Regions from separate parts of the Rheinheimera fenheensis genome, predicted to be linked through region 1. Evidence: predicted binding sites of a transcription regulator. Region 1 holds the regulator's gene; each other region holds the start of a gene.
The links. Region 1 encodes sigma-54, which starts transcription at its own class of promoters, with help from an activator protein. Its sites were predicted from a motif close to TGGCANGNTNCNTGCTT; they were not measured.
Positions count from the first base shown of each region.

Region 2: ABGI61_RS07870 (flagellar hook-length control protein FliK) is a predicted target of sigma-54. The motif match lies at 1,308-1,324, and genes of this name have one in related genera.
Region 3: ABGI61_RS14150 (PEP-CTERM sorting domain-containing protein) is a predicted target of sigma-54. The motif match lies at 1,216-1,232, and genes of this name have one in related genera.

Region 1 is NZ_JBDPJM010000001.1:271,266-274,544, forward strand. Features, by position in the region: gene lptA (lipopolysaccharide transport periplasmic protein LptA) at 1-165, shown strand, start outside; gene lptB (LPS export ABC transporter ATP-binding protein) at 162-884, shown strand; gene ABGI61_RS01090 (RNA polymerase factor sigma-54) at 934-2,424, shown strand; gene hpf (ribosome hibernation promoting factor) at 2,451-2,738, shown strand; gene ptsN (PTS IIA-like nitrogen regulatory protein PtsN) at 2,763-3,218, shown strand; gene rapZ (RNase adapter RapZ) at 3,215-3,279, shown strand, end outside.
Region 2 is NZ_JBDPJM010000004.1:118,682-121,960, forward strand. Features, by position in the region: gene ABGI61_RS07870 (flagellar hook-length control protein FliK) at 1-1,244, opposite strand, end outside; gene fliJ (flagellar export protein FliJ) at 1,358-1,810, opposite strand; gene fliI (flagellar protein export ATPase FliI) at 1,807-3,153, opposite strand; gene fliH (flagellar assembly protein FliH) at 3,140-3,279, opposite strand, start outside.
Region 3 is NZ_JBDPJM010000011.1:47,237-50,515, forward strand. Features, by position in the region: gene prsT (XrtA/PEP-CTERM system TPR-repeat protein PrsT) at 1-1,089, shown strand, start outside; gene ABGI61_RS14150 (PEP-CTERM sorting domain-containing protein) at 1,286-2,167, shown strand; gene ABGI61_RS14155 (FAD-binding oxidoreductase) at 2,250-3,279, opposite strand, start outside.

The DNA of each region.
Region 1 (3,279 bases):
CGCACCCTGACGCTGAGCGGCGATGCCGAACTGACACAAAGTGGCAGTGTAGTAAAAGCCTCGGTTATCCGCTATAACGTCGAGAAAAAGCAGCTCAGTGCCGAAAGTAACGACTCTAAGCGGGTCACCACCATTTTTACGCCAGAGGAAAAGAACAATCCATGAAGTTAGTCGCCTCACATCTGGCTAAAAGTTATAAAGGCCGGCAAGTCGTAAAGGATGTCAGCCTGTCGGTGAACGCCGGCCAGATTGTTGGCTTGCTCGGCCCAAATGGGGCCGGTAAAACCACCACCTTTTACATGATTGTGGGTTTGGTGCCCTCTGATAAAGGCCATATCAGCCTTAATGAACAGGACATTACCTTCAGCCCAATCCACGAGCGGGCACGTTGCGGTATCGGCTATTTGCCACAGGAAAGCTCTATTTTCCGCAAGCTTAGCGTGTACGATAATTTATTGGCTATTTTGCAAACCCGTAAAGACTTAAGCCGCACCCAACGGGAGGAAATTGCCGACGATTTACTCGAAGAGTTTCATATCGGCCACATCAAACATAGCTTGGGCATGAGCTTATCCGGTGGCGAGCGGCGCCGGGTAGAAATTGCCCGCGCTCTGGCGGCTAATCCGGCCTTTATCCTGCTGGACGAGCCCTTTGCCGGTGTTGACCCTATTTCAGTATTAGACATTAAAAAAATTATTCAGCACCTGGCGCAACGGGGCATTGGGGTACTGATTACCGACCATAATGTGCGTGAAACCCTTGATGTGTGTGAAATCGCCTACATTGTCAGTCATGGCGAGCTGATTGCCTCCGGTGCACCACAAGACGTGCTGGCTAATCAGAAAGTACGCGATGTATACCTTGGCGAGCAATTCAGGCTATAGTTAGCAAAAAACAACAACAGCGTGTGATTCAGGAGAACGGTAGAAGTAGATGAAACCCTCTTTGCAACTTCGCTTAGGACAGCAGCTAACCATGACGCCACAATTGCAACAGGCAATTCGCCTGTTACAGTTGTCGACGATAGAGTTGCAGCAGGAAATTCAGGAAGCGCTAGACGCTAACCCCTTATTGGAAGCCGAAGACGAATTCGACAGCTTTAACCCTGAACCCAAAGAGCACATCGACCTATCTGACACCAAAGCGGCCGACGTCGATCATAATCCGGATGACAGCTTTGAACCCAGCGAGCCTGACAGCAGCGAGGCGATGACCGAGCAAAATATTCAGGAAGACTTACCGCTGGACAACAACTGGGATGATTTGGTTAGTGCAGAACCGGTCAGTGCCGGTAGCGCCGGCAATCCGGATGACGATTATGTCTATCAGGGTGAAACCAGTGAAACCCTGCAGGATTATTTGCGCTGGCAAATGCAGCTTACACCCTTTACTGACACCGACCGCGCCATCGCCGAGATTATTATTGAAGCCATCGATGACAATGGCTTATTAACCATCAGCTGCGAAGATATTCTCGACTCACTCGGCTTGCCAGAGGTAGAAGCCGATGAAGTAGAAGCCGTAATCAAACGCATTCAGTTATTTGACCCGGTTGGCGTAGGTGCCCGTTCGGTGCAGGAGTGTTTGTTGGTACAGCTACGTCAATTCGATCCGGCCACTCCCTTTCTCAGTGAGGCGCAAAGCCTGATCCGAGACCACACTGAATTTTTAGCCAATCGTGACTTTCGTTCTTTGATGCGGGTGACTAAACTCAAAGAGGATGAACTGAAAGAAGTGATGCGGCTGATCCACAGTTTAAACCCAAGGCCCGGCGCTGATGTGATACGACAAGAACAGCAGTACGTGATACCGGATGTGAGTGTGACTAAGGTAAAAGGTCGCTGGCAGGTTGAGCTAAACCCGGACGCGATGCCAAAAGTGCGCATTAACCAGCAGTACGCGGCGATGTCAAGAACAGCCCGAAATGCGTCCGACAGCCAGTTTATACGTTCACATCTGCAGGAGGCTAAATGGTTTTTAAAGAGTCTGGAAAGCCGTAACGAAACTTTATTAAAAGTGGCCAATTGTATTGTGCAACAACAGCAGGCCTTTTTTGAGCATGGTGAAGAGGCCATGAAGCCGATGGTGTTGAATGACGTAGCAGAAATGGTTGGCATGCACGAGTCCACCATTTCCCGGGTTACCACCCAAAAGTATATGCACACACCCAGAGGGATCTTTGAACTTAAATTCTTTTTTTCCAGTCATGTTAGTACAGAGAGTGGCGGTGAATGTTCGTCAACTGCCATAAGGGCGTTTATTAAAAAATTAGTGGCGGCGGAAAACCCGGCCAAACCGCTGAGTGACAGTAAGATGGCCGATATTTTGCTGGAGCAAGGAATTAACGTAGCACGACGCACCATTGCCAAATACCGTGAATCGCTGTTTATTCCACCGTCAAATCAACGCAAGACCTTGCTGTAAATAAGCCTAAAAGAAGGAATATGTCTATGCAAATCAATCTAACTGGTCGCCATGTTGAAATTACTGAAGCCTTAAAAGAGTACGTGGACAGCAAGTTTGCTAAGCTGGAACGCCATTTTGATCATATAAACAATGTACATGTGATCCTAAACGTGGAAAAATTGAAACAGATTGCTGAAGCCAAGCTCCACCTGAACGGCGGTGAAGTTTTTGCGGTTTCTGAAGATGAAAATATGTATGCCGCTATCGACCAGCTGATAGATAAACTCGATCGCCAGGTGATTAAGCATAAAGAGAAAATAGCCCGACACTAACCTGACATGATGAATCTAACTGCAATGCTTGCTGAGAACTGCACTAAAAGTGCAGTTCTTTTTAATAGCAAAAAACGGATCCTCGAGTACATTGCCGAGCTGGCGCATCAACAGCTGCCTGACATGACCGAGTACAGTATCCTGGAAGCCCTGATGACACGGGAAAAGCTTGGCTCTACCGGCATCGGTGGCGGTATCGCCATACCGCACGGCAAATTAAAGTCCGTGACCCAGCCGGTACTGGTCTTTGTGGTCAGTAAAGAGGCCATCCCCTTTGATGCAATAGACAATCAGCCGGTAGATATTTTTTGCGCTATTTTAATACCCGAAGAACAATGTCAGGCGCACCTTAGTACCTTAGCGGGTATCGCCAAGCTGTTAAGCCAGAAAGAACTCACAAAAAAAATCCGCCATGCTCAGACAAATCAGGAGTTGTACAAGCTGTTGGTGGATTACAGCACAGTGGATACCGACAAATGAAGCTGCTGGTAGTCAGTGGTCGTTCCGGCTCAGGCAAATCTGTCGCGCTGAGGGTGATGGA
Region 2 (3,279 bases), on a different contig from region 1:
GCTGCAGGCTTCTCAGCAGACCGAAGTGCGCCAGCCTGTCGCTGTTCAGCTTGTGCAATGGTAGCGCTAAAAGGCTGTTCACTGCGCATAGCTGAGGGCTGTTCAACCACTTTAATGCCGGCGGCAGCTTGCTGCTGTAATATCTCCTGCAGTGCCGCTGAACCCTGTTGCCGCTGCTGGGATGATTGCGGGTTGTCTTCAGTGCCAGACTTTGCCGCACTGCTCGCAGCTTTATCTGCGGCCTGCCCTGCAGGCTGATTGGCCAATGTCACCGTTTTGGCGCTTTGGTTGTCACTATTAAGTACCGCCTCAGATGGCTCACCTGTCCGCAGTTGCTGATCAGTGACATTCGCCGTCAAAGGGCCTTGCTTTCCCCCCTGACCTGGCTGTTCGGCACTCACCGCCTTCGCTGCCTGCAGTGCTGTTTTGCTACTTGCTGTGGCAGTTACTTTTTGTGCCTTGCTATCCTGTCCAGCGCCACTCAGTAGCGTCTGTTCTACACCCATCTGTTTATTGGCGGCCTGCGTTGCAGCGTCTGTTTGTGCCTGCTGTGTTTGTACTGCAGCAGTCATATCATCATTTGGTGCAACAGTCTGGGTAACTCGTTTTTCCTCTGCCAGCTTACCCTGTTGAGCGGACAGCTTTACATCAGCCTCTGTGTTCAGCTTTTTTGTCTTCGCCGCAGCGGATAATTCGGTATCTGCATCCGCTTCTGACTTGCCTTGCGCTGCCGACAACAGAACTTCAGCTTCTGGCTTACCATTTGATAGCGTCAGTTCAGGCACAGCAGGTTTTGCTTTAACGGCATCTGTCTCAGTGGCATCTTCAGTGGTTGCTGCATCTGCATTGGTTGCCAATTCAGCAGCACTATTCGCAACAGCTTTTTCGCCATCGGTTTTAGCGTCTGCGCTAACCGCAGCAAAGCTAAGTTGTGCCAGGATACTGGCGGTAAGTTCACTGCCCGCAGCCGATTCTTCATCAGTTACCAGCATCTCTGAGGCACCCGCCTCGGTAGCGGCTGTCACGGCCTGACTAACTGCAGATAACAAACTGATATCGGCAGGCAATTGCCGCCCTTTGCTATCCTGGCCGTTTTTTGCCGGTGAAACCAGCTGCCCTAACATATCGCCAAATGCCAGACCACCCTCAACAGATAGGCTATCGGCCTCCGATGCAATAGCGTCGGATAACAGCGCGGTATCTGCCCCTGTCATCAGGATCGAAAGCTGTAAGCCTTGTGTCATACTTTTCTCCTGCAACGCGCTGCTATTTAAACGCGATACTTAGCTGTGGCAATGCGTTTTGTCATTCAAGTTTCAGGCCAGTTTGTTAAAGCCCATCAATTGCTGCTTAACCGTTACACCTCCGCCAGCGCTTGCTGGCGCATAAACTCCTGGCTGGCGTACTCGTCGGCATTTTTTTGCTCTTGTTTCAGTTGTTTTTGCAGCTCTGCTAAGTCGTTACGCTGCACTAAAAGCTCCAGTGCTTTGCGTTTTTTCTGCATCGCCAGCCAGCTTTGCTTGCGCTGCTCGGCGGCGGCCTTGGCTTGCTGTACAGCCTTTGCCTGCAGCGAAATAGCCTGATCCAGCTTGGCAATAAAGTTAACAAACTGGTTGTACTGACGGCTTTGCAAACCGGCGCTGCCTTGCTGCTGGCTTTGCTGAATATACTCAGTACGGTAATTGGCAAGGCCCTGATATTTTTGCTCGGCCTGGGCATAAAATTGCTGGGCTTTGACAAACAATGCCTGCAGTTTTTCTTCACGATCCTGCTGAATTTTAATCAGCATATTAAAACGCTGTGACATCATGCGCCGTTACTCCGAGCTTGCGGAACCAAATTACTCAGCGCTTGCAGGCTGTCATCGTAAGTGATGACATCATGCATACCCTGCTGCAAAAAGCGGTTGATATTGGGCATCATGCCAATGGCTTTATCCAGCTGCGGGTCGCTGCCGCGCACGTAAGCGCCGATGGCGATTAAATCTTTACTTTGCTGGTAGCTGGCATACAACTGTTTAACACTGCGGGCCATTAACTGGTGCTCACTGCTGGTGACTGCCGGCATAACGCGACTGATGGATTTTTCCACATCAACCGCCGGAAAATGGCCGGCGTCGGCCAGCGCCCGCGACAAGACAATGTGGCCATCGAGAATGGCGCGTGACGCATCAGCTATAGGGTCTTGTAAATCGTCGCCTTCAGACAACACAGTGTAAAAAGCGGTAATCGAGCCCTGATTACCACTGCCATTACCGGCACGTTCCACCAGCGCCGGCAATTTGGCGAATACCGAGGGCGGATAGCCCTTGGTTGCTGGCGGCTCCCCCACTGCCAAGGCAATCTCCCGCTGTGCCTGGGCATAACGGGTAATAGAATCAATCAGCAGTAGCACATCCAGGCCCTGGTCGCGAAAATACTCGGCGACCTGTACGGCGGTTTCGCAGCCTTTTAACCGCATCAGCGGCGACACATCGGCAGGTGCTGCGATAACGACCGAGCGCGCCTTACCCTCTTCACCTAATATCTCATCAATAAACTCTTTGACCTCGCGGCCACGCTCGCCTACCAGCCCCACCACTACAACATCAGCAGCCGTGCCACGGGTCATCATACCCAGCAAAACGCTTTTACCCACGCCCGATCCTGCAAACAGCCCCATACGCTGCCCTTTACCGACAGTGAGAATGCTATTAATCGCGCGTACGCCAACATCAAGCGGCTGTTTAATCGGCCGGCGGTGTAAGGGGTTAATAGGCCGCGCTTTAGAACCACCAAACTGGTTAGCGGCAATAGGGCCTTTACCATCCAGTGGTGTACCCACGCCATCAATAACCCTGCCGAGTAAATTCATGCTAAGCGGCACGCCTTTGTAGTTCAGCAGTGGCGTGACTTTGGCGCCGGGCACCACACCGGACACATCGTCCTTGGGCATTAAAAAAATACGTTCATTAGCAAAGCCCACCACTTCGGCCATAATATTGCCGCGCGCGGTTTCCACGCTACAAGGTTGGCCAATAGCAGCGCTGCAGCCGGTCGCTTCCAGTGTTAACCCCACCACACGCACTAAATGGCCAGCCACCGCCGGGCGGGAGCTGTGAATAAAGCCCTGCTGCTGGCGTAAAAACTGTATTAGCGGTTTATTGGCCGTCATGCCCGGGCTCCGCAGCGGTACTATCATCGTCGCTAATCGTTTGCACTGTATTGTCTGCCAGAGAGGCCGCTATGTCGTTTCCATCTGCGGCGCTGCTGCTATCAGCTAACTGCTGCAGCTGTAAAA
Region 3 (3,279 bases), on a different contig from region 1:
GAAAAAGCACAACGGGAACATCCCGACAACAACGAAATCCGTTTATTATTGGCAGCGATGTATCAGCGGCAACAAACGTTCGATAAAGTTATCACGTTACTTGAGCCCATTGCCAAACAACATCAAGAGTTAACGCAAAACCTGTATACATTGTTAACCAATGCGTATATTCAAACCAGTAACCGTGCTGAAGCATTAACCCTCTCTGAGCGATGGTACAAACAGTTTCCGAAGAATCAGTTAGCCGGGCTGATGTACGCCAATATGCTGGCCTATCACAAGCAATACCCGCAAGCCGCTAAGGTGATTGATGAAGCTTTAGCATTGAACCCTAATCAACCGGCCATGCTCAAAGTAAAAATGGCCGTCGCAATTGAGCAAGGCAGTTACCCGACAGCTATTGCTGCTTATGAAAAAATGCCCAAAGAAATGCAAGAAAGTGCAGAAGTGTTGTTTCATTACGGCAGGGTTCAGTTACTCAACGGGCAAATTACACCGGGCATTAACAGCCTGACTCAATCCTATGCTAAGGTGCCTGACCCCATCACGGCTATTGCATTAGCAGAAGCCTACGCAAAAGATGTATCATATCGCAAAGCAGTTAATTTTATTGAGCAACATTTCGCTAAGCACGGCGACATCCATACCGGGCTGAAGTTTTATTACGCTAACTTACTGCTTGAAGAGGATGCCGCAAAAGCCAGTGATGTTTATGCCGATATTATCAGCCAACACGCTGAAAACTTTGTTGCACAGAATAACTATGCCTGGGCACTGTTGCAGGCAGGAAAGGTGCAAACCGCCCTGCAACACGCCGAGCTGGCAGTAAGCCTTAACAACAAGCATCCGGATGTCCTTGACACCTATGGCAAGGTGCTTTTTGCCTTAAAACAATATGACAAAGCCAATACGCAATTTAAACAGTCTCTGACATTACGGCCAGATAACGCAGAAGTACAAATTAACTACGTAAAATCGTTAATTGCGTCCGGCAATAATACTGCAGCCAAAGAGATACTCGCGAAAGTTCGTACCGAGGATGCCGTATTACAAAACACAGTGTCTGAGCTACAACAACAGCTTAATTAGCCCTTTCTCACCCATCAAAAGGCCATGTCAAATTACTTTACACATGGCCTTTTTTATCGGCGCAAAAATTAATCAAAAATAATAAATATTCAATAAAATCAATAATATAAAAACAAAACCTCACCATGGCACATATCCTGCTTACTTAAGGCAAGGTAATGATTACCTAACCCGATTAACTCGTAGGGAGCAGAAAATGAGAAACATTTACAAAGCACTACTGGCAGGGATTGCATTAAGCTGTTCTGCAGCCCCCGCTATCGCTGGCAACGTTTCCGTTGGCGGCGTAACCTGGGATCCGGACTTTAGTCAGGCATTCCCACCTCTGGATGACTTCACTGCACAAACTAAGTTTGCCCAATGGTATGTTGGTGCCGGCTCACCCACCGCGGGTGTTGGCGTTGGTAATATTGGCGTTGTGCCAAACCCTGCTGATGCTATCGCTGTAGGTGCAGCGGGTGTAGGCGATGTCCTGGTTGGTTATGGTTTTATTGACGTTATCAATGGTACAGGTGAAGTTGATTTTTGTACTAATTACCCATGCCGCTTAACGTACACCTTTGGTGGCTTCGAAGTAACAGGTTTATCTGCGTCATTAAACCCACAGCCACGTCCGTTGTTCACTGGTGGTTGGGTTAACTTCTACCTGGATGATACAGCGCCATTCGTTGGCAATCCGAATCTTACCAACCCAGGTGAAGCAGCAACAGGCAACCTGTGGCTATCAGCAATTGCAGAGACTTTCACCAATGATTTGGGCGAGTCTACAACGTTAAACTTCCTTGAAGGTGGTATTTTTACCGGTTCTGCCGAAGCGTTTTTAAGCGTAATTGGTGGTGCGGCCTTTGGTAATTTTGATACTGATCTGTTTACGGCACCAGGTGGCGCAACAGCTGACTTCCTGTACTCTGGTAACGCATCATTTACCAATGCTTCTGGACAGTTGGACCCTACAGCACAATTCTCTACCAACGGTAATGGTCAATTACGTGGTGACTCAATCCCTGAACCAGGTATTTTATTCCTGTTCGGTGCGGGTTTAGTGGGCCTTGGCGTAATGCGTAAAAAAGCCGCTTAATAAGTAACACCAGAAAAAGGCCCTGTTAATCAGGGCTTTTTTTACTGCAATTAAGCCAGCGATGTACAAAGCTGCCGCCAGGCTACTTTATTGAAAAGTAACCGGGGTCATAGCGACCCGGACTAATAATATTATGCGGATCTATCGCCTGTTTTAACTTGTGTACGGTTTGCCAGTATGGCGAGTTGGCATCAAGTAACTCTCGTTGCTGTTGTAAATTTAACCGATATGGCACCCAGCCAGATTTAAGCCCGCGGGACACTAACTCTTGTAAGCACTGCTGTGCCAAACGGATTGCCTCCTCATCCTGGCGGTTAAATACTATAGGTACCGTGCTGTCTACTGTGTCATATTTTAAGCTGGTGAAGGTTATCATCGGCTCAATACCATAACGAGGGCACACCTCACGCACCATGCTGATAAACTGCCGCATGCTGTCGGCTCTCATCGGGATAAGAGGGGCATACCAGAGCAAACCACAGCCATCACGGGCAGGATGCAATGCGGTGTCCTTTGATGCCGTCGGATTACGCCAATAAGCTAATGGCAATGCCACCTGATTGGGTTTGCCTTGCATAATCTCTATACCTAAATCGAGCGACGCTAACATCGCCCTAACCCCGGCAAGCTGATTTTCCGGCAAGATATTCAACACAGTGCGTGCGACACGTAACAGTGCGCCGCCAGAAAACAGCAAGCGTTTAGCGCGGCCCGCCACAAAACGGCGCACCTCTTTGCGCGCGGCCTTAACGACCGACTGCTGGCCATAAAGGGTACCCACTAGCATCCAGCCGGGTGTGTCGTATTGTTTGGCTAATTGCGCAACTTGCTGTGACGACATCGCGACATGCTTGGCTTTACCATTAGGATTTGGCGCCATCATCGATAATAACCGGCGCTGATCCATTAAGTTTACCGAGCCAACAACGCCGTCCAAGTGCTGTAAAATGCTAAAGGCGATCTGCTGTGCCAGTTCAAAGTCAGTGTCATTAGCAAACTGAATATAAAAAGAGTCAAAAGCTTCTGGCCTGCGTTTTAGCCTTAGCGTTATCTCGGTAACGATGGAAAAACCTGATTGACTAAAGAGCCCATCAAGATAAGGCCCAATACCG